One region of the Streptomyces sp. W1SF4 genome, then DNA from elsewhere that is predicted to be linked to it. Evidence: riboswitches for the same ligand, from Rfam matches in the RefSeq annotation. Region 1 holds a riboswitch; the other holds the start of a gene.
What was found. A riboswitch is a leader RNA that binds a small molecule or an ion and turns the genes downstream of it on or off. The one in region 1 is predicted to bind S-adenosylmethionine.
Positions count from the first base shown of each region.

Region 1 (10,729 bases):
TCCTGGGCGCTGAGCGTGTTGAGGAGGGCCTGGGCCTCGGCGAGCTTGTCCTGGGCGGCCTTCTTCTTCTCGGCGAGTTCCTTGCGGGTGGCGTCGAGGTCGGCGAGCTTGCTCGCGGCCTCCTGGCGCTGCTGGGCGAGGGCGCGCTGCTTGGCCTGGATCCGGGCGACCGCCTCCAGCTGTCTGCCGCTCAACTGCTGGAGGGTGGAGGCCTTGTCGAGGTAGGTCTCGGGGTCGGCGGAGAGCAGGAGCGCGACGGACGGGTCGAGGCCGCCGCCGCGGTACTGGGCGGTGGCCAGCGAACCGAGGGTGTTGCGCAGGTCGTTGAGCTCGTCCTGGTCGCGGGCCACGGCGTCCTGGAGCCGCGCGATCTCCTTCTCGAGTTCCGCCTGGTGCTCGCGGGCCCCGTTGGACTTCTCGGTGGCCTGCTCGGCCTCCTCGTAGAGGGCGTCGACCTTGCTCTTGACCTCGTCCTTGTCGGGTCCGGCGGGGGCGGCCACGGCGGACTGCGCGGAGAGGGCGACCGCCGCGGCGGCGGTGGCGGTGAGCACGGTCACGCGGGTGCGGGCCGGCGGCCTGGGTCGGCGGTGGGACGCCACGGGGGCGGGCTCCTTCTCCTCGGGGGCCCGCACCCGAACGGGTGCGCTACCGCACGAAGGTTTGAGCGGACCCTAGCGAGCCGTCCTTGATCACTTCAAACCCCCTGCAGAAAAATCCCGACGCCGTTCCGCTTCCTTCACACAAGCCCCACGCTGCGTGCCGAGGAGCTGACGGTACGTCTTCCGCTTGCGTTACGAAACGCGCGAAAGCCGCTTGAGCAGCAATGCGGACGTCACCGGCCGGGCGCCCGCCTTCGCCACCCCGTCGGCCACCTCGCGGTCGGTGGAGACCACCACCACCGGACGGCCGGGCGGCTCGGCCCGCACCAGCTGGCGGATCAACTCGTCCGCCGTCACACCCGCCTTGGAGAACAGCACCCGCACCCCGCGCGGCGGCGCGAGCAGCACCGGCGCCGCCAGCTCCGCACCGTCGAAGACGCACGTCATCTCGGCACCCGTCTGCGCGGCCAGCATCGACAGCCCGCCCAGCAGCCGCAGCCGCTGCTTCTCCAACGGCATCGTCGGATAGCCGGTCTTCGTCACGTTGTAGCCGTCGACCACCAGGTGCGCCTGGGGCAGCGCCAGCAGCTGGTCCAGCAGCGCCGGATCGGTCTCCGACAGGGCGCGCGCCGCGATGTCCTTCGGGGTCATCCGGCCCGGCTCCACCGCGTCCACGGTGTCGGCCGGCCGCGTGGAGACCGGCGGCAGCGCCAGCTCGCGGCGCAGTCCGGCCGCCGCGTCCAGCACGGTGTCCAGCAGCAGCCGCAGCCGCATGTCCTCGACGCTGCGCCCCTCCCGGGTGGCCCGGCGCGAGGTCTCCAGCGCCGACTCCACCTCCGCCAGGCGGGACTTCAGGCGCCGGGACTCGCTCTCGGCGGCGGCCACCTGCGCCGCCGCCTCACCGCGGATCCCGTCGATCTCGCCGCCCAGCTTGCGCAGGGCGGCCTCGCCCCGCTTGACGTCGCTCAGGGCGCTGCGCAGCTTGCGCTGAAGCGATTCCGCTTCCTTGCGGGCGGCCTCCAGCTCGGCCCGCACCTGCTCGCCGCCGGAGCGCTGGGCCTCCTTCAGCTGGGCCAGCTCCTCGCGCAGCCGCTCCAGCTCCCGCCGTGTCTCGTCGCCGACCCGCTCGGCGTCGGCGCGCTGCGCCTCCTCACCGGCGGACGCCACCAGCTTGACCCAGCCGGCCGGGCGCAGCACGTACGCGGCGGCCGCCACGTCCAGCGGGTCCGCGGCGGCGGGCGGGGCGCCCGACTCCAGGGCCCCGGTCAGCTCGGGCTGCGCCTCGCGCAGCTTCTCCGCGATCCGGCTGCGGAAGACCCCGTCGGTCTCCACGGCCGCGGCCATGGCGTTGCCCGCGAACTTGGCGCGGCGGGTCGGGGTGAAGCGGGCGTACTGCCGCAGCTGCGCCGGGAGGTCCCCGACCGTCAGACCGCCGAAGGCGTCCGAGACGATCGCGACGACCCGGCGCCGCACGCCTTCCGGCAGCGGGCGGTCGAGGACCTCCGCGGCGTCGCCGGCCGCGTCGGCCTGCGTCGCGCCGCTTGCTGGCTCCACAATCCGTCACCCCTACCGTGATCTACTGTGGGCCCCGCTCCGTCAGGAGTCGGTGCCCGGCCTGTCCACGAGCTCGATCTGGTCCACCGCGTTGCACCAGCGGCAGCGGACCGACTCGATGGTCTCACTGACCACCTCGCGCTCCTCGACCTTGGGCTCCCCGGCGAGATCGAGGTGGACGTACTCCACGACCTTCGACGATCGGGTGACATCGAACCGCGTGAGGTTGCCGCACAGGGTGCAGCGCCACCGGGTGGTGTCGGTCGGCAGGGGAACCGTCATCAGGCCGCTCTCTCCTTCGTAGCTCATTCAATTAAAGCCCTACGCCGCGGTCGGCGGACCGCAGCACGTAACCCTACGGCCTGGCACCACCCTCAGGTGGGTCCGCCTGCGTCATGCTCTGTCGCATGATCGTAAAGTGGCGGACCCTGTGCGATGCCGCCCGGGGGCCCGTGGTCACGTACGCGCTGATCGCCGCCTGCTGCGCGGTGTTCGTCCTCGGCCCGGCTTCTGGCCTGAACCCGGCCTACGGGACGGGCGATCTGCTCGTGGAGACGGGGACGGCGTACTTCCGGCACTGGGGCGTCGTCCCCGACGAGCTGTTCTCGGGGGCCGGACGCCCGCTCCTGACCCCGCTGACGGCGCTGTTCGTCCACGGCAGCTGGCTGCACCTGCTCGGGAACATGCTGTTCCTCTACGTCTTCGGCGCGATGACGGAGGAGCGGATGGGCCGGGCGCCCTTCCTCGTGTTCTACGTCTGCACGGGTTACCTCGCGCTGGCGGCCTACGCGGCGGCCAACGCGTCCTCGGACCAGACCCTGGTGGGCGCGTCGGGGGCGATCTCGGCGGCGCTGGGGGCCTTCCTGTGCCTCTTCCCGCGGGCGCGGGTGACCAGCCTGTTCCCGTTCCTGCTCTTCCTGCCGCTGCGCTTCCCGGCATGGATCGTGCTGCTGTTCTGGTTCGGCCTCCAGTGGCTGGCGGCGCACCGCGCGGGGAGCGGTCCGGGAGTGGCCTACCTGGCCCACGTGGTGGGGTTCTCGCTGGGCTTCTGCTACGCGTGGGCCCGCTATCGCCGTACGACTAGAGTGAGGAGACCAGTGACTGCCGGCGAGGGAGACAGCCAACCGTGATCACCGCGATCGTGCTCATCAAGACCAGCGTGGACCGGATCCCCGAGATCGCGGAGTCCATCGCGCAGCTGGACAGCGTCAGCGAGGTCTACTCCGTCACCGGTACGTACGACCTGATCGCCCTGGTCCGGGTGGCCCGCCACGAGAACCTCGCGGACATCATCCCGGGCCGGATCAGCAAGATCCCGGGCGTCGAGGCCACCGACACGCACGTCGCGTTCCGCACGTACTCGCAGCACGACCTCGAAGCCGCCTTCGCCATCGGCCTGGACGCGTAGCCCTCTCCCCGGGCCGGTACGGGGTGCCACTGCGCGGGGCCCGTCCTGGGGGCTCCGCCCCCAGACCCCCGCGCCTCAAACGCCGGCGGGGCTGGAATTTGCCGCTGCGCGGCGCTTCCAGCCCCGCCGGCGTTTGAGGCGAGAACGGTTGAAGGGCGGGGAGGGGCAGGCCCCGCGCAGCGGCCGGCCCCGCGCACACCTACACAGCCGGCACGCAGCGGCCCTCTTCCGTCCGGTAGGACCACTTCGCACCGTCCTCGACCAGCTCCCGCACCGCGCGGACGAACCGCTCCACGTGCTCGTCCGGCGTCCCCGCCCCGAAGCTGACCCGGATCGCGTTCAGCGACCGCTCCCCCGGCGCCGCCTCCGGCGCCCCGCACTCGCCCTGGGCCTGCGGCTCGCTGCCCAGCAGGGTGCGGACCAGCGGGTGGGCGCAGAACAGCCCGTCCCGCACCCCGATCCCGTACTCGGCGGACAGCGCGGCCGCGAAGTGCGAGCTGTTCCAGCCGTCCACCACGAACGAGATGACGCCGACGCGCGGGGCGTCGTCCCCGAACAGCGACAGCACCCGCACCGCCGGGACCTCCGCCAGGCCCTCGCGGACCTTGGCGATGAGGTGCTCCTCCCGGGCGACGAGGTTCTCGAAGCCGGCCTCCCGCAGGGCGCGGCAGGCGGAGGCGATGGAGTAGACGCCGATCACGTTCGGGGAGCCGGCCTCGTGCCGGGCGGCGGTGGTGTGCCACTCGACGTCGACGCCGCCGTCCTCGCGGCGGGCCACCTTGCGGGAGGCGCCGCCCCCGGCGAGGTACGGCTGCGCCTCCTGGAGCCAGTCGGCGCGGCCGGCGAGCACGCCCGAGCCGAAGGGCGCGTACAGCTTGTGCCCCGAGAACGCGACCCAGTCCACGTCCAGCTCCCGTACGGAGACGGGGTGGTGGGGGGCCAGCTGGGCGGCGTCCAGCACGATGCGCGCGCCGTGGGCGTGCGCGGCGGTGGCGAGCTCCTTCACCGGCCACAGCTCACCGGTGACGTTGGACGCGCCGGTGACGCACACCAGCGCCGGGCCGTAGCCCTCTTCAATTGATGCAGTGCGGTCGGCGAGGGCCCGCTCCAGGGTGGCGACGGCCTCGCCGGGGGTGCGGGGGGCGTTGAGGTAGGTGACCCGGGCGTCGCCCCAGGGCAGCAGCGAGGCGTGGTGCTCGGTCTCGAAGACGAACACCTGGCAGCCGGCCGGCAGCGCGGCGGCGAGCAGGTTCAGGGAGTCGGTGGTGGACCGGGTGAAGACGACCTGGTCGGCGGGGCGGCAGTCGAGGAACTCGGCGACGGTGGCGCGGCTCTGCTCGAACAGGTCGGTGGAGAGCTGCGAGAGGTAGCCGGCGCCGCGGTGGACGCTGCCGTAGTACGGGGCGTACGCGGCGACGTCGTCCCAGACCCGCTGCAGCGCGGGGGCGCTGGCCGCGTAGTCCAGGGCCGCGTAGGTGACCTCGCCGCCGGTGACGAGGGGAACGGTGACGTCCCGGCCGAGCACCGGCAGCGGCCCGTCACAGGCGGGGACGTCGGCGGCGGTGGCGCAGGCGGCGGTGGCGGCGTTCAGGGATGCGGACATGGCGGTATCTCCCGGCAGGCAGGGCTGAATGGCTTCGGAGTGCCCGTACGCGGGTGCGGCGACGCGCGGCGGCGGCCGTCAGGGGGTACGGGAAGGTCCTCGGACTGATCGGGGGTACGCGGAAGGCACCCTGATCCGAGGGTTGAAGAAGGGGCGGATTCGCCCTATCGCATTCGCTTGCTCACGGAAAACGCTCCTCGAGAGACCAGGACCCCTGGTGTCGAGGGATCCGCGCTTGCCGTAGACCTCGCTGCCTACGGCCTGGTCATCACCCGGGGCACCCCGCCACGGAAGGAGGGTTGCCGGACAGCAAGCCGGGGCCTAAACGCTGTCACTCGTGACCTTGGAGAGCATCCTGCCACAAGATCCCGCACGCGCAAGACCCCGGTCCACATCGTGGACCGGGGCCGTGACCGGAAGGGAACCCGGCCTCAGCGGTTGCTGGCCGCCACCCAGCGGTCCAGCACCGCGCGCGCGGACCCGGAGTCGATGGACTCCGCCGCACGGGCCATGCCGGCCGCGAGCTGCTCCTCCAGCGTGCCGGTGCCGGGGTCCAGCGCCACCAGGGCGCTCGCCGAGTTCAGCAGGACGGCGTCGCGCACCGGGCCCGTCTCCCCCGCCAGCAGGCGGCGGGCGACGTCCGCGTTGTACGAGGGGTCGCCGCCGCGCAGGGCCGAGATGTCGACCGTGCCGAGGCCCACGTCACGCGGGTCGAAGGCGTGCTCCGTGACCTCGCCGTCGCGGACCCACCACACCCGCGAGGTCCCGGTGGTGGTCAGCTCGTCCAGGCCGTCGTCCCCGCGGAACACCAGGGCGGAGGTCCCCCGCCCGGCGAGCACCCCGGCCATGATCGGGGCCAGCCGGGCGTCCGCCACTCCGACCGCCTGCGCCGTGACGCGGGCCGGGTTGGTGAGCGGGCCGAGGCCGTTGAACGCGGTGCGCACCCCGAGGTCGCGGCGGGCCGAGGCGGCGTAGCGCAGGGCGGGGTGGAAGACCACCGCGGCGCAGAAGGTGATGCCGGCCTCCTCGGCGACCTGCGCCACCCGCTGCGGGGTGAGGGCCAGGTTGACGCCGAGCTTCTCCAGGACGTCGGAGGAGCCGCTGGCGGAGGACGCCGCCCGGTTGCCGTGCTTGACGATCTTGGCTCCGGCGCCGGCGGCCACGATGGCGGACATGGTCGAGATGTTGACCGTCTTGGCGCCGTCGCCGCCCGTGCCGACGATGTCCACGGTCCGCCCCGGCACCTCGATCACGTTGGCGTGGGCGTACATCGTGCGGACCAGCCCGGTGTACTCGGCGACCGTCTCGCCCTTGGCCCGCAGGGCCACCGCGAAGCCCGCGATCTGCGCGTCCGTGGCCTCGCCCCGCATGATCCGCTCCATCGCCCAGGCGGTGTCCTCGGCGACGAGGTCCTGACGGGTGAGCAGCGCCTCCAGGATGCCCGGCCAGCCGCGGGCCGCCACGCTGTCGCCGCCTGCCGGGGTCGCAACGTTCATGGTCAGCTCCTGCTGCTCGTCGGGGTCGTACGTCCGATGGGAAGGATCTCAGCCTATCCAGCCCCGGAGACGGCAAAGAGCCCCGTCCAGCGACTGGACGGGGCTCTCGCCGTGGCGACACCAGGACCGGACGGGCCGGTCCCTCAAGCGGTCGTGCCGGAGATCAGTGGTGGCCGTGGCCGGACTGGATCTCCTTGTACTCCTCCACCGTGGGCTTCGGAATCTGGTTGTTCTCCGCGTAGAAGCCCTTGCTGAGCTTCGCCCGCAGCTTCTCGCCGCGCGTCACCTTGCGCTCGACGCCGTTCTCGTCGACCGTCGGGCCGATCTCGATCGGCTTGTACTGCTCGTGCGCGGTGAGCTTGTGCAGGTGGCCCTGCGACAGCGGCTCGTGGACCTCGACGAACTCACCGTGCGGCAGGCGCTTGATGATGCCGGTCTCGCGACCGTGCAGCACCTTGTCGTGGTCGCGGCGCTGGAGGCCGAGGCAGATCCGCTTGGTGACGATGAACGCCAGGACCGGGACGACGAAGAAGCCGATCCGGACGAACCACGTGATCGAGTTGATCGACAGGTGGAAGTACTGGGCGAACATGTCGTTGCCGCCGCCGATGAGGAGCACGATGTACTCCGCGATCCAGGCGACACCGAAGGCCGTGCGGGTCGGGACGTTGCGCGGGCGGTCCAGGATGTGGTGCTCGCGCTTGTCGCCGGTGACCCAGGACTCGATGAAGGGCCAGACGGCGATGGCGCCGAGGACCAGCGGGAAGAGCAGCAGCGGGATGAACACGCCCAGGACGAGCGTGTGGCCCCACAGGTTGATCTCCCAGCCCGGCATGGCTCGGATGAGGCCTTCCGGCATACCCATGTACCAGTCGGGCTGCGCACCGGTGGACACGTGGTCCGGGCGGTACGGGCCGAGCGCCCAGATCGGGTTGATCGAGGCGATCGCCGCGATGGCCGCGATGACACCGAAGACCAGGAAGAAGAAGCCTCCGGCCTTGGCCATGTAGACGGGCAGCAGCGGCATGCCGACGACGTTGTTGTTCGTCTTGCCGGGGCCGGCGAACTGGGTGTGCTTGTGGAAGAACACCAGGATCAGGTGCGCGACCAGCAGGCCCATCATGATGCCGGGCAGCAGCAGGATGTGCACCGAGTAGAAGCGCGCGACGAAGTCGCCGCCCGGGAACTCCCCGCCGAAGAGGAACATCGACAGGTAGGTGCCGACGACCGGGACGGACAGGATGGCGCCCTGCATGAAGCGGACACCGGTACCCGAGAGCAGGTCGTCCGGCAGCGAGTAACCGGTGAAACCGGTGAACATGCCGAGGACCAGCAGCAGGAAGCCGAAGATCCAGTTGACCTCACGCGGCTTGCGGAACGCGCCGGTGAAGAAGACGCGCATCATGTGCACGACCATGGCCGCGACGAAGATCAGCGCCGCCCAGTGGTGGATCTGGCGGATCAGCAGGCCACCGCGGACGTCGAAGCTGATGTCCAGGGTCGAGGCGAAGGCCTCGGACATCATGACGCCCTGCATCGGCACGTACGAGCCGTGGTACACGACCTCGTTCATGCTCGGGTGGAAGAACAGCGTCAGGTACACACCCGTGAGGATGATGATGATGAAGCTGTAGAGGCAGATCTCACCCAGCATGAAGGACCAGTGGTCCGGGAAGATCTTGCGCATGTTGGCCTTGGCGAGGCCGTAGATGCCCAGGCGGCCGTCCGCCCAGTCGGCTACGCGCTCGCCGCGCGACGCGTTGCGCGCCGGGCCGGCCGAGGTGTTCGTGGAGGTGCTCATCCGCGCTCCCAGAATGCAGGACCGACGGGCTCTTCGAAGTCGCCGTGCGCCTCGAGGAAGCCTTCGTCATTCACACCGATCCGCAGCTGCGGAAGCGCGTGACCGGCCGGGCCGAAGATGACGCGGGCGCCGTCGGAGAGGTCGAAGGTGGACTGGTGGCACGGGCAGAGCACGTGGTGCGTCTGCTGCTCGTACAGGCTGATCGGGCAGCCGACGTGGGTGCAGATCTTGGAGAAGGCCACGATCCCGTCGTGGGACCACTCCAGCTCCTGCTTGTCCTTGATGTCCTCCGGCTTGATGCGGACGATCATCAGGGCGGCCTTGGCGATCTGCGTCTGGAAGTCGTGCTGGTCCTCCTCCAGGCCTTCCGGCATGGCGAAGGTCAGCGAACCGACCAGGACGTCCTCGGGACGCAGCGGCTCCATCGTGTTCTGGTTGATGAGCAGCTTGCCCTTGGACCACAGGGTCTTGCGCAGCTTGTCCTCGGGCAGCGGGCCCAGGTCGCGCAGGATCACGACGGCGGAGAGCGGCAGCAGGGCCAGCGCGCCGAGCATCGTGTTGCGGATCAGCGGGCGGCGGCCGATGCCGGACTCGTTCGCACCGTCGGCGAAGTCCTGCATGACCTTCGCCTTGACCTCCGGGGAGGCGGCGATCTCGTGGCGCTCGTCGGCGACCTCGACGTCGGACATCAGCGTGCGGGCCCAGTGGACCGCGCCGGCGCCGATGCAGAACAGGGCCGTGCCGAGCGTCAGACCCAGCGCGAAGTTCAGCGCGCTGACCTTCCCGACGGGGAAGATGAAAACGATCTTGTCGACGGGGATGGCCACGTACGCGGCGATGAAGCCGATCGTGGCGAGCATCGACAGCGTGAAGAGCATCGCGACCGTACGCTCGGACCGCTTGGCGGCCTGCTCGTCGATGTCCTGGATGCGCGGCCTGTGGACCGGGAGGCCGGGGTCCGCGAACGGGTCGTCCGCGACCGCTACGGCACCGTGGTGCGCGTCGCCCTGCTCGCTCGGCAGGTGCTTGTCTTCGGGAATGTCTTGGCTACTCATGACTTCTTGGCCTTAGCGGTGTGGGCCGCGACCCAGACGGCGACAGCGATCAGCGCACCCAGACCGAAGATCCAGCCGAACAGACCCTCGGAGACGGGGCCGAGGCCACCGAGCTTGAGGCCGCCGGGGCTGGTCGACTTCTCGCCGTTGACGTTCTGGAGGTACGCGATGATGTCCTTCTTCTGCTTCTCCGGCATGGTGCTGTCCGGGAAGGAGGGCATGTTCTGCGGGCCGGTGAGCATGGCCTCGTAGATGTGCTTCGGCTCGACGTCCTCGAGGTTCGGGGCGTACTTGCCGAGCGTCAGCGCGCCACCCTCGCCGGTGAAGTTGTGGCACTGCGCGCAGTTGTTGCGGAACAGCTCGCCACCAGCGGCGATGTCGGCACCGGCCGGGTCGTACTGCTTCTCGGTCGGCGTGATCGGGCCGGCACCGAGGGACGCGATGTACGCCGCGAGCTGGTCGATCTGGGGCTGGGTGTAGATGTTCGGCTTCTTCGGCACCTGGGCGCCGGGCTGCTGGGCGGGCATGCGGCCCGTGCTCACCTGGAAGTCGACGGCCGCGGAGCCGACGCCGACCAGGCTGGGGCCGTCAGTGGAACCCTGACCGCCGGTTCCGTGGCAGCTTGCGCAGCCCACGGCGTAGAGCTTCTTGCCCTCCTCGATGGCGAGGGACTGGGCGGTTTCATCGGCCTGCGCCTTGCCCGCGGGCGCGAAGGCGGCGTACAGCCCCCCCGTGACCGCCAGCGCGAAGAGTAGAACGACGACCGCCGCCAGCGGATGGCGTCGTCGTGCGGAGAGCTTTTTCACGGATTACCCCGGTGTCAGGATCTTCTGCGTCGGTGTTTCTGGACGGTGTGCCGAGCGGTACCCGGCGACGTGATCGCTACTTGATCAGGTAGATCGTCGCGAAGAGGCCGATCCAGACGACATCGACGAAGTGCCAGTAGTAGGACACGACGATGGCCGACGTGGCCTGTTCGTGGGTGAACCTCTTGGCCGCGTACGTCCGGCCGAGGACCAGCAGGAAGGCGATGAGACCGCCCGTCACGTGCAGACCGTGGAAGCCGGTGGTCAGGTAGAACACCGTGCCGTACGGGCCGGACGAGAGGGACATGCCCTCGTGCTTGACCAGCTCGGTGTACTCGAACACCTGGCCGCCAATGAAGATCGCACCCATGACGAACGTGATGATGAACCACGTCCGGAGCTTCTTC
Region 1 is NZ_CP034350.1:2,189,142-2,199,870, forward strand. It holds gene D1J60_RS10260 (NlpC/P60 family protein) at 1-599, opposite strand, end outside; gene D1J60_RS10265 (NYN domain-containing protein) at 792-2,156, opposite strand; gene D1J60_RS10270 (hypothetical protein) at 2,196-2,435, opposite strand; gene D1J60_RS10275 (rhomboid family intramembrane serine protease) at 2,549-3,283, shown strand; gene D1J60_RS10280 (Lrp/AsnC ligand binding domain-containing protein) at 3,280-3,561, shown strand; gene D1J60_RS10285 (aminotransferase class V-fold PLP-dependent enzyme) at 3,761-5,164, opposite strand; SAM riboswitch class IV at 5,391-5,507, opposite strand; gene trpD (anthranilate phosphoribosyltransferase) at 5,596-6,660, opposite strand; gene D1J60_RS10295 (cytochrome bc complex cytochrome b subunit) at 6,824-8,461, opposite strand; gene D1J60_RS10300 (Rieske 2Fe-2S domain-containing protein) at 8,458-9,516, opposite strand; gene D1J60_RS10305 (c-type cytochrome) at 9,513-10,322, opposite strand; gene D1J60_RS10310 (heme-copper oxidase subunit III) at 10,399-10,729, opposite strand, start outside.

Region 2 (10,729 bases), 1.9 Mb from region 1:
CTTCGCGTTGCGGACGGCGTCCTCGATGCGGTGCTTGCGCTCCTTGAGCTCGACCTCGGTCGCGGCACCGGCCTTGATGACGGCCACGCCGCCGGCCAGCTTCGCGAGGCGCTCCTGGAGCTTCTCGCGGTCGTAGTCCGAGTCGGAGTTCTCGATCTCGGCGCGGATCTGGTTGACGCGGCCCTGGACCTGGTCGCTGTCACCGGCACCGTCGACGATGGTGGTCTCGTCCTTGGTGATGACGACCTTGCGGGCGCGGCCGAGCAGGTCGAGACCGGCGTTCTCCAGCTTGAGGCCGACCTCCTCGGAGATGACCGTGCCGCCCGTGAGGATGGCGATGTCGCCGAGCATGGCCTTGCGGCGGTCGCCGAAGCCCGGGGCCTTGACGGCGACGGACTTGAAGGTGCCGCGGATCTTGTTGACGACCAGGGTCGACAGGGCCTCGCCCTCGACGTCCTCGGCGATGATCAGCAGCGGCTTGCCGGACTGCATGACCTTCTCCAGGAGCGGCAGCAGGTCCTTGACCGAGCCGATCTTGGAGTTGACGATCAGGATGTACGGGTCGTCGAGGGACGCCTCCATACGCTCCATGTCGGTGGCGAAGTACGCCGAGATGTAGCCCTTGTCGAAGCGCATGCCCTCGGTGAGCTCCAGCTCCAGACCGAAGGTCTGGGACTCCTCGACGGTGATGACGCCTTCCTTGCCGACCTTGTCCATGGCCTCGGCGATGAGCTCGCCGATCTGGGTGTCGGCGGCGGAGATGGAGGCCGTGGAAGCGATCTGCTCCTTGGTCTCGACATCCTTGGCCTGGGCCAGCAGGGCGGCGGAGACGGCCTCGACGGCCTTCTCGATACCACGCTTGAGGGCCATCGGGTTGGCGCCGGCGGCGACGTTGCGCAGGCCCTCGCGGACGAGCGCCTGGGCGAGGACGGTCGCGGTGGTCGTACCGTCACCGGCGACGTCGTCCGTCTTCTTGGCGACTTCCTTGACCAGCTCGGCGCCGATCTTCTCGAACGGGTCCTCGAGCTCGATCTCCTTGGCGATGGAGACACCGTCGTTGGTGATCGTGGGCGCGCCCCACTTCTTCTCAAGGACGACGTTGCGACCCTTGGGGCCAAGGGTGACCTTGACGGCGTCGGCGAGCTGGTTCATGCCACGCTCGAGACCGCGCCGGGCCTCCTCGTTGAACGAAATGATCTTGGCCATGTGAAGTGGTCCTCCCGGACAGGGGTGGATTGCTCCGGACCGCGCCCGCGCCCGCGACGGACGGCCTGCGGATCCGGCGGTTCCGTCCCGCCGGACCCTGCGGGCCTCACCGGCCCGGTCCTCGTCTTAGTAGCACTCTCACCTGGAGAGTGCTAACGCCAATGATTAGCACTCGACCCCCGCGAGTGCAAGCGGCTTCAGGCAACACGCGGGCGGCGCGCCGGTGACACGGGGCGACACGCAGGAGGGGCCCACATCCCCGTCCGGGATGTGGGCCCCTCGAGCATCCGTGCGTGCGTCGGTGGCCGATCGCGTTCGCTCCGGCTCAGCCGGCCGCTAGCTTGACCATGTCCGCCTGCGGACCCTTCTGGCCCTGCGAGATCTCGAACTCGACCCGCTGACCCTCTTCAAGGGTGCGGTACCCGTCCATCTGGATGGCGCTGTAGTGGACGAACACATCCGCACCACCGTCGACCGCGATGAAGCCGTAGCCCTTCTCCGCGTTGAACCACTTGACGGTGCCCTGAGCCATGCCTAACTCCCCTATTACTGGCCCTTGCGCGGGACCGCACTTCGCGGTCCCGGGTCAGAACTTGCGCCGGAACGCCTCGACCGCGGCTGAATGTATCCGCACCGGTGCTGTCAGCAACAGGTCAATCCGACGAGAAATCTGGACACACGGAAACCTGAAAATAAGGTGAAAAGCTGGCATATTCCAGGGCAACTCGGGCCAGACAAGCGGCACCAAAGGCCCAAAAGGCACGCTCATGTTGACTCAATGTCAACCATCCGTCGGCCCGCTCATATGCGGCGGGCATGAACAGCGGAGGGGACTGCCCCAACTCTACCGCGCCCAATCAAGCAGAATTGCCCCCTCCGCTTTTACCGGAGGGGGCAATTCTGATCTGAACGCGTCAGCAGCCGCCCGCGACGGCCGGGATGATCGAGACGCCGGCGCCGTCCGGCGTCGCCGCCTGCAGGCCGCCCTCGAAACGCACGTCGTCGTCGTTGACGTAGACGTTCACGAAGCGGCGCAGCTTGCCCTGGTCGTCCAGGACGCGCGCGGCGATGCCCGGGTGGCTCTTCTCCAGGGACTCGATGACCTCGGCCAGGGTCGCGCCCTCGGCCGGGACCTCGGCGGCGCCGCCGGTGTAGGTGCGCAGGATGGTGGGGATGCGGACGTTGACGCTCATGGCGCTACCGCCTTTCCGGATGTGTCAGGGGGAAGGGTCAGGCCAGGCCGGCGGCGCGGAACGCGTCCAGGCTCGGGCGGATGGTGGCCGTCTGGCCACTGTCCGCGGCCACCGCCTCCAGGGTCTTCAGGCCGTCACCGGTGTTCAGGACCACGGTGGTCAGCGCCGGGTCGAGCTGCCCGTTCTCGATCAGCTTCTTCGTCACGCCGACGGTCACGCCGCCCGCGGTCTCGGCGAAGATGCCCTCGGCACGCGCCAGGATCTTGATGGCCTCGACGACCTGCTCGTCGTTGACGTCCTCGACGTAGCCGCCGGTGCGCCGCGCGATGTCCAGGACGTACGGGCCGTCCGCCGGGTTGCCGATGGCGAGGGACTTGGCGATGGTGTTCGGCTTCTGCGGGCGCACCACGTCGTGACCGGCCTTGAAGGCGGTGGACACCGGGGAGCAGCCCTCGGCCTGGGCGCCGAAGATCTTGTAGGGCTTGTCCTCGACGAGGCCGAGCTTGATCAGCTCCTGGAGACCCTTGTCGATCTTCGTCAGCTGGGAGCCGGAGGCGATCGGGATGACGAGCTGGTCGGGCAGCTGCCAGCCGAGCTGCTCGCAGATCTCGTACGCCAGCGTCTTGGAGCCCTCGCCGTAGTAGGGGCGCAGGTTGACGTTGACGAAGCCCCAGCCCTCGCCCAGCGGGTCGCCGATGAGCTCGGAGCAGAAGCGGTTGACGTCGTCGTAGTTGCCCTCGATGCCGACCAGGTCACCGCCGTAGACACCGGCCATGACGACCTTGCCCTGCTCCAGGTCGTGCGGGATGAACACGCAGGACCGGAAGCCGGCCCGGGCGGCCGCGGCGCCGACGGCGCCGGCCAGGTTGCCGGTGGAGGAGCAGGACAGGGTGGTGAAGCCGAAGGCGCGGGCGGCCTCGACGGCGATGGCCACGACACGGTCCTTGAAGGAGTGCGTCGGGTTGCCGGAGTCGTCCTTGACGTAGAGCTTGCCGGTGACGCCCAGCTCCTTGGCCAGGTTCTCGGCGTCCACCAGCTTGGTGAAGCCGGGGTTCAGGCTCGGCTTGGAGGCCACGTCCGCCGGGACGGGCAGCAGCGGCGCGTAGCGCCAGATGTTGTTCGGACCGGCCTCGATCGCGGCGCGCAGGGCCTCCGGGTCGCCGAGCGGCAGCTCGTAGGCGACTTCCAGGGGACCGAAGCACTCGACGCAGGCGAAGATGGGGCCGAGCTCGAAGCGGGTACCGCACTCGCGACAGGAAAGTCCGGTGGCGGGTCCGAGATCGACAGAGGTGGCGACAGTCTGTGCAGCCATGATGGCGAGGCCCTTTCTCCTCATCTTCCCCATGGCGCACTTCGCCATGAGACGGATTTGGCACCTTCCCTAGCCGGGGCCTCGCGCTGGCGAGAACCGACTGGAGGGTTGCCGGGGCTTCAACGGGCCGTGTCCCTCTGCCCCTCTGGATGAGCGGTATGGCACCGGACACACGCGCTCTGCGGCGCGCCGGTGCGTTTGTGCGCGGGACCCCCGGCATGCGGCGGTCTCTCGCGTTGTTCAAGACTGTAACCGAAGGGACGGGCGGTTGAGACAGCCGTCCGAACCGCGAGATGGATCACAATTCGGCCCAAATGGCCGAGTGACGCAGAGACCGAATGAAGCCCGAGACATGCCCAAGGGGTGCTGAGAGTGCTGGATGAGGTGGAGCGCTGGCTGGCAGACCGCTCCTGGTCCGCCGCCGACCGACCGCTCGACCAGCTGCTCGACCGGAAACGGGCGGCCGGGACGACGGTGAGCGTGGTGCTGCCCGCGCTCGACGAGGAGGCCACCGTCGGGGAGATCGTCGAGATCATCCGGCGCGACCTGATCGAGTCCCCGCCCGTCCCCCTGGTGGACGAACTGGTGGTCGTCGACTCCGGCTCCACCGACCGCACGGCCGAGGTCGCCGCCAAGGCCGGCGCCCGCGTCGTGCACCGCGACTCGATCCTGCCCCGCGTCCCGGCCCTGCCCGGCAAGGGCGAGGTGCTGTGGCGCTCCCTGCTCGCCACCACCGGCGACGTCGTCTGCTTCGTCGACGCCGACCTGCGGGACTTCGACTCCGCCTTCGTCTCCGGGATCGTCGGGCCGCTGCTCACCGACCCGCAGGTGCAGTTCGTCAAGGCCATGTACGAACGGCCCCTGGGCGACACCCCCGGCCAGGGCGGCCGCGTCACGGAGCTGGTGGCCCGCCCGCTCCTCAACCTCCACTGGCCCCAGCTGGCCGGCTTCGTCCAGCCGCTGGGCGGCGAGTACGCCGTGCGCCGCTCCCTGCTGGAACGCCTCCCCTTCCCCGTCGGCTACGGGGTGGAGCTGGGCCTGCTGGTGGACGCGCTGCACACGGTCGGGCTGGACGCGCTGGCCCAGGTGGACGTGGGGGTCCGGCTGCACCGGCACCAGGACGGGCAGGCCCTGGGCCGGATGGCCGCCGCGATCTACCGCACCGCGCAGCTGCGGCTCTCGCGCGGGCACCTGGTACGGCCGGAGCTGACGCAGTTCGAGCGGGGGCCGGACGGGTTCGTGCCGCGCACGTACGCCGTGGACACGGAGGAGCGGCCGCCGATGGCGGAGGTCGAGGAGTACGCGGGACGGCGCGTGGCGTGAGGGTGGGATGCGGGACGGGGCGGCCCGCGGGCCCCTACCCCTGACCACTACGTGACGAACCGGACATTTCCCGGACGTTTGAGCGAGCGGGCCCCGGGCTAGGTTCGCCACATGGCTTCCCCCGTGGCTTCCCAGGTACTCGTCGCCGCCAACCGCGGCCCGCTCTCGTACGCCCTCGACGCCGACGGCACCCTCAGCGCCCGGCGCGGCGGAGGCGGCCTCGTCTCCGGCCTCTCCGCCGCGCTCGCGGCCCAGCCGGAGGCCCTGTGGATCTGCGCGGCCCTGTCCGACGCCGACCGGGAGGCGGTCCGCCGGGGCGTCGCGGAGCCGGGCGTGCGGATGCTGGACATCGACCCGGCGGTGTACGACGACGCGTACAACGGCATCGCGAACTCCGTGCTCTGGTTCACCCACCACCACCTGTACGACGTCCCCCGCGAGCCCGTCTTCGACGCGGAGTTCCGGCGGTGCTGGGACTCGTACACCGCCTACAACCGGGCCTTCGCCGAAGCCCTGGCCGAGGAGGCCGCCGAGGGCGCCTGCGTCCTCGTCCAGGACTACCACCTCGCCCTGGTCCCGGGTCAGCTGCGGGAACTGCGTCCGGACCTGCGGATCGCGCACTTCACGCACACGCCCTGGGCGTCGCGGGAGTTCCTGGACATGCTCCCCGACGACATCAGGAGCGAGCTGGTGTGGGGGATGCTGGGGGCGGACCGGCTGGGATTCCACACCGGGCTGTGGGCGGTCAACTTCGTCACTGGCGCCAACCTGGACGACCGGCGCGGCATCGCTTCCCCGTACATGCCCAGGGACGGCTACGAGGGCGTCCACCACCGCAGGATGTCGGCGGACGGCCGGTACGGGGAGAAGCGGTTCACCACGGTGGCCGCCCACCCCCTGGGCGTCGACGGGGACGACCTGCGGGCGCTGGCCCACCGGCCGGAGGTCGACGACAAGCTCGCCGCGCTGCGGGCCGAGGTCGGCGACCGCAAGACGATCGTCCGCGTCGACCGCACCGAACTGTCGAAGAACATCCTGCGCGGCCTGCTCGCCTACCGCGAGCTGCTGACCACGCACCCCGAGTGGCGCGGCCGCGTCGTCCACCTGGCGTCCGCCTACCCGTCCCGGCAGGACCTCAAGGTGTACCGGGACTACACCGAGTCGGTGCGCGAACTGGCCGAGGAGATCAACGCGGAGTTCGGCACGGCGGACTGGCAGCCGGTCCTGGTCTCCGTCCAGGACGACTTCGCCCGCTCCCTGGCGGCGTACCGGCTGGCGGACGTGGCCCTGATCAACCCGGTGCGGGACGGCATGAACCTCGTCGCGAAGGAGATCCCGGTCGTCTCGGAGGCGGGCTGCGCGCTGGTCCTCTCCACGGGTGCGGGAGCGTACGAGGAACTCCGCGCCGACGCCCTGACGGTCAACCCGTACGACGTCACGGCGACGGCCGAAGCCCTCCACGAGGCCCTGACCATGCCGGAAGCGGAACGCGCGGAACGCACGAAGCGCCTGGCAGCAGCAGCCACGGCCCTCCCCCCGGCGGCGTGGTTCGAGGCCCAGCTGGAGGCGCTGCGGGGGTAGGGGCGGCTCGCGGTGCGGGCCGGCTATCTCCCCTCGAGGGGTGGGGGCGGGCGGTGGCTGCCCACCCGCCTCCCCGGGTGCGGGCTGGGGAGGCGGGGAGCGGGATCCCCTCGCCCCGCCTCAGGGAGGGTTGGGGGCTTCCCGTCAGTCCCATCGTCCTTCCGGTTCGGGCCGGTCCCTCAAGGGCGCTCCCTTCGGTCGCGTCGCTACGCGATGGCCTTCGGCCACCCTTGACCGACCGCCCCGAACCGGAAAGCCGAAAGACTGCCGGGAAACCCCCAAAGAAACGGCACGGTCCAAGGGCAAGGGACGGGTCCCTCAGCGAGGGGCGAGGGGCCGGGCGCCGGCCCGCCGGGCATCCGGGCCCTCAAGAGTTGCGATTCCGGGCCGGGGGCGCGGCTACCCGCACGAGAGGTTGATCAGCGCCCCCGGGGAAGCCGGGAGGCGCGTCAGATCGCTACGCGCTCCTCATGTCTCGGCGTCCGGCGGCCGTCATGAGCTGGTACCCGCACGAGAGGACGAACAGAGCAGCCCGGGAATCCGACAGGCGCGACAGATCGCTACGCGCTTCTCGGATCTCGGCGGCCATCGGCCGTCTGGGGCTGAGGACCGTGCTGGCGGGCTGTCAGACACCGATGATGTGCACGCGATCTCCGCAGAGCTTCGTCATGTCGTCGACATCAGAGGTGAGCAGGGCGACAGGACGCGGTTGTCGCAAGGCGGCCTCCGCCACAGCCGCATCGAGCGCGTACTTGTGGCCATGAAGGCCCGCCTCCATCAGCAGGACGGAAGCAGCCCTGGCTTCCTCTTCTCCGACCGGGATCACGCGGACACCGGAGAGGATCCAGTTCAGTCGAGTCTTGTTGGTGCCTGCGTGTACTGCCTCGATGATCGTCAACGCGCTGATCACGACTTCCATGCCACGACTGCGTGCTTCGGCGATGAGAGACACCACGGGCTCATCGTCGTTCAGCAACTTGGACAGCCCCTCGCTGTCCAGAACGAGAGTGCCCTCGCGGCTCAGCTTGCGGCGGGCCATTCCTTGCCCTCCGCGAAGATCTCATCGAAGACCTGACGGGCCGCGTGCTGGGATTCGGCCGAGAGAGGGCCGCGCCGCTGCTCGTAGTCGGCCAGGTACTCGTCAAGGATCTGCCCGCGCAGCTCACGCTCCACGGCCGCCGTCACGAAAGCCGAGAACTCGCGCTTGCCCACGCGCGCACGAATCGCCTCTGCCGTTCCCTCGGGCAGTGAGAGGCTCACTCGGGCGGCTGGCCCCTCGCCGATTCCGTACGTCGTCTCAGACACCCTTCCAAAGTATCAAAGATGTAGGAATCGGTTCCGGTAGCCGCCGGGGCCCGTCCGGCTCTGGTGGGTTCTTCTTCCGGGTCAGAGGAGCGCGTAGCGATCTGTCACGCCTGTCGGATTCCCGGGCTGCTCCGTTCGTCCTTGCGTGCGGGCATCAGCCCAAGGCGGTCGTCGGACGCTGAGATGTGAGGAGCGCGTAGCGATCTGATGCGCCTGTCGGCTTCCCCAGGGGCTCTGGTCAACCTCTCGTGCGGGTTGCCGCGCCCCTGGCCCGGAATCATGGATCTGGGGGCCGGATGCCCGGCGGGCCGGCGCCCGGCCCGCTCGTCCCATCTCTGAGGCGGCCGCTCCTCCAACGATGGACCGTGCCGTTTCTTTGGGGGTTTCCCGGCAGTCTTTCGGCTTTCCGGTTCGGGGCGGTCGGTCAAGGGTGGCCGAAGGCCATCGCGTAGCGACGCGACCGAAGGGAGCGCCCTTGACAGGCCGGCACGACACGGAAGGACGATGGGACTGACGGGAAGCCCCCAACCCGCTCTGATCCGGCCCCAGGGGCTACCGCCCGTCCGGCCCACCGGCCCGCAGACAGGGAGGCGGGTGGGCAACCCCCGCCCCGCCCCACCCCTCGAGGGGAGATAGCGGGCCCCCAGCACGAGCCGGCAAAGAGCCCGCCCGGGCCGTCAGCCCCGCAGCTTTCCCGCCAGTTGCGCCAGGAATGCCGATACGGCTGCCGGGCCCGGGAGGACCAGGTCGGCTCGGGCCGCGAGTTCGGGGACTTCCGCCGAGCCGCTGCAGACCAGGAGGCCCGGGAGGCCGTCGGCGCGGCGCTTCTCGACCGCCGAGTACGCCGCGAGGTCGCCCAGGTCGTCGCCCGCGTAGAGGACGGCCTCGGCTCCGCGTTCCGTGAGGAACTCGGTCAGTGCGACGCCCTTGTCCATGCCCGGCGGGCGCAGTTCCAGGACGGCGCGGCCCGGCTCGACCATCAGGCCGTGGCGAGCGGCGAGCTCCGCGAGGGGTTCGCGCAGGGCGTCGAAGGCCGCCGCCGGGTCTTCGGCGCGGCGGGTGTGGACGGCGAGTGCCTGGCCCTTCTCCTCGATCCAGGTCCCGCGCCAGGCGCCGATGGCGTCGAGGAAGCCCGGCAGCTCGGCCCGTACCGCGGCGACGCCGGGGTGTTCGGCGGGGGCGCGGACGATGCCGGTGACGGCGTCCCAGCGCTCGGCTCCGTAGTGGCCGAGGACGACGAGGTGCTCCAGTCCCGGTATCCCGGCGAAGCCGCCGTAGCGTACGGCGACGCCGGCCGGGCGGCCCGTGACGACGGCGACGGCGTCGACGCGGGGGGCGAGCTCGGCGAGGGCCGGTACGGCGTCCGGGTGGGCGCGGGCCTGGTCGGGGTCGGGGACGATCTCGGCGAGGGTGCCGTCGAAGTCGAGGGCGATGACGGCTCTGCGGGGTGTGCGGAGGAGGGCTTGGAGTCCCTCGCGTCCGGCTGCGGTGGCAGGCACGGGCATCGGCTGCGGATCATGCGGCTGGCTCCCCATACGGACGACCCTACCGGCGTGGCGCGGCCGCCGCCCAGGGTTCCCCCGGGGCCGCGCTACCGCCTGGCCCGCTGGGCCGCGCGGATGCGGCGGAGGCGGTTGACGGTGCCGGGGGCGTGGGCGAGGGCGCGGGGGTCGTCCATGAGGGCGTTGAGGAGCTGGTAGTAGCTGACGGGGGTGAGGCCGAGGGCCTCGCGTATCGCGCGTTCCTTGGCGCCGGGGCCGGGCCAGCTGCGGCCTTCGTAGGCGAGTACGGCGGCCTCGGCGGCGGTCAGCGGCCCGGGGGCCGCCTCCGCCGCCGCGCCGCCCGTGTCACCCGCCTGCCCGCCGTCCGTCATACGGCCAGATTAACGGCGCCCACCGACAGCGCTCGGGGGAAGGGTCAGCGTTCCCCGTCCGCCTTGCGCGCGGCGACGGCGATCTCCTCCAGGACCTTGGCGGGCTGTCCGCCCGGGGCGACGGTCTTGCCGATGTTCTGCTTGACGTCCTCGCTGACCTGGGCCCAGGACTTCTTGCCGACGGGGTAGAGCCTGGCGCTGGGCAGGGCGGTGAGGAAGGTCCTGAGCTGGGCGGCCGAGCCGCCGGTGCTGCCGGCCATGGCCCGGTAGCCGCTGGTGGTGACGGGCAGGAGGTCGTACTGGCTGGTGAAGGTGGTCACGTTCTTCGCGGAGAAGAGGTGGTCCAGGAACTTCCCGGACTCCTTCTTGTGGCCGTTCTTGAAGGCCATGACCCAGTCGGCGACGCCCATGGTGGAGTGGTCGGTGCCGTCGACGGTGGGCATGGCGACCATGCCGAACTTCACGCCCTTGCCGGCGGCCTGCTTCAGCAGGGTGGGGTGGCCGTTGAGCATGCCGACCTCGCCGCGCGTGAAGGCGTCGAAGGCGGCCTGGCGGTCGAGCTTGGCCGGTTCGACGGGGCCGGTGAGCTGCTGGCCGACCATCTTGTCGCGGAGGAACTCCAGCGACTTGACGTTCTCCGCGGAGTCGATCGAGTACGCCTCCTCGTTGTCGGTGTAGCCGCCGCCGCCCGCGAGCATCCACATCATCGTCTCGGCCTGGGCCTCTTCGCGGCCGAGCGGCAGTGCGAAGGGGGTGGGGACGTTGGCGGCCTTGAGCTTCTTGGCGGCGGCCTCGATGTCGGCCCAGCTCTTGGGCTGCCAGGGGGTGCTGCCGTCCTTGGGGATGATGCCGGCGTCGCCGAGGAGCTTGGTGTTGTAGAAGAGCAGCCGGGTGCTGGCGACGAAGGGCATCCCGTACTGGACCCGCTTGACCTTG
Region 2 is NZ_CP034350.1:4,097,572-4,108,300, reverse strand. It holds gene groL (chaperonin GroEL) at 1-1,206, opposite strand, end outside; gene D1J60_RS19205 (cold-shock protein) at 1,532-1,738, opposite strand; gene D1J60_RS19200 (MoaD/ThiS family protein) at 2,121-2,399, opposite strand; gene thrC (threonine synthase) at 2,437-3,711, opposite strand; SAM riboswitch class I at 3,729-3,867, opposite strand; gene D1J60_RS19190 (glucosyl-3-phosphoglycerate synthase) at 4,084-5,034, shown strand; gene D1J60_RS19185 (trehalose-6-phosphate synthase) at 5,146-6,615, shown strand; gene D1J60_RS19175 (DNA-binding protein) at 7,241-7,654, opposite strand; gene D1J60_RS19170 (hypothetical protein) at 7,636-7,920, opposite strand; gene otsB (trehalose-phosphatase) at 8,598-9,455, opposite strand; gene D1J60_RS19160 (DUF3263 domain-containing protein) at 9,512-9,793, opposite strand; gene D1J60_RS19155 (extracellular solute-binding protein) at 9,838-10,729, opposite strand, start outside.
Region 2: it holds a riboswitch for S-adenosylmethionine, as region 1 does, so the genes downstream of both, thrC (threonine synthase) here and D1J60_RS10285 (aminotransferase class V-fold PLP-dependent enzyme) in region 1, are expected to answer to the same signal.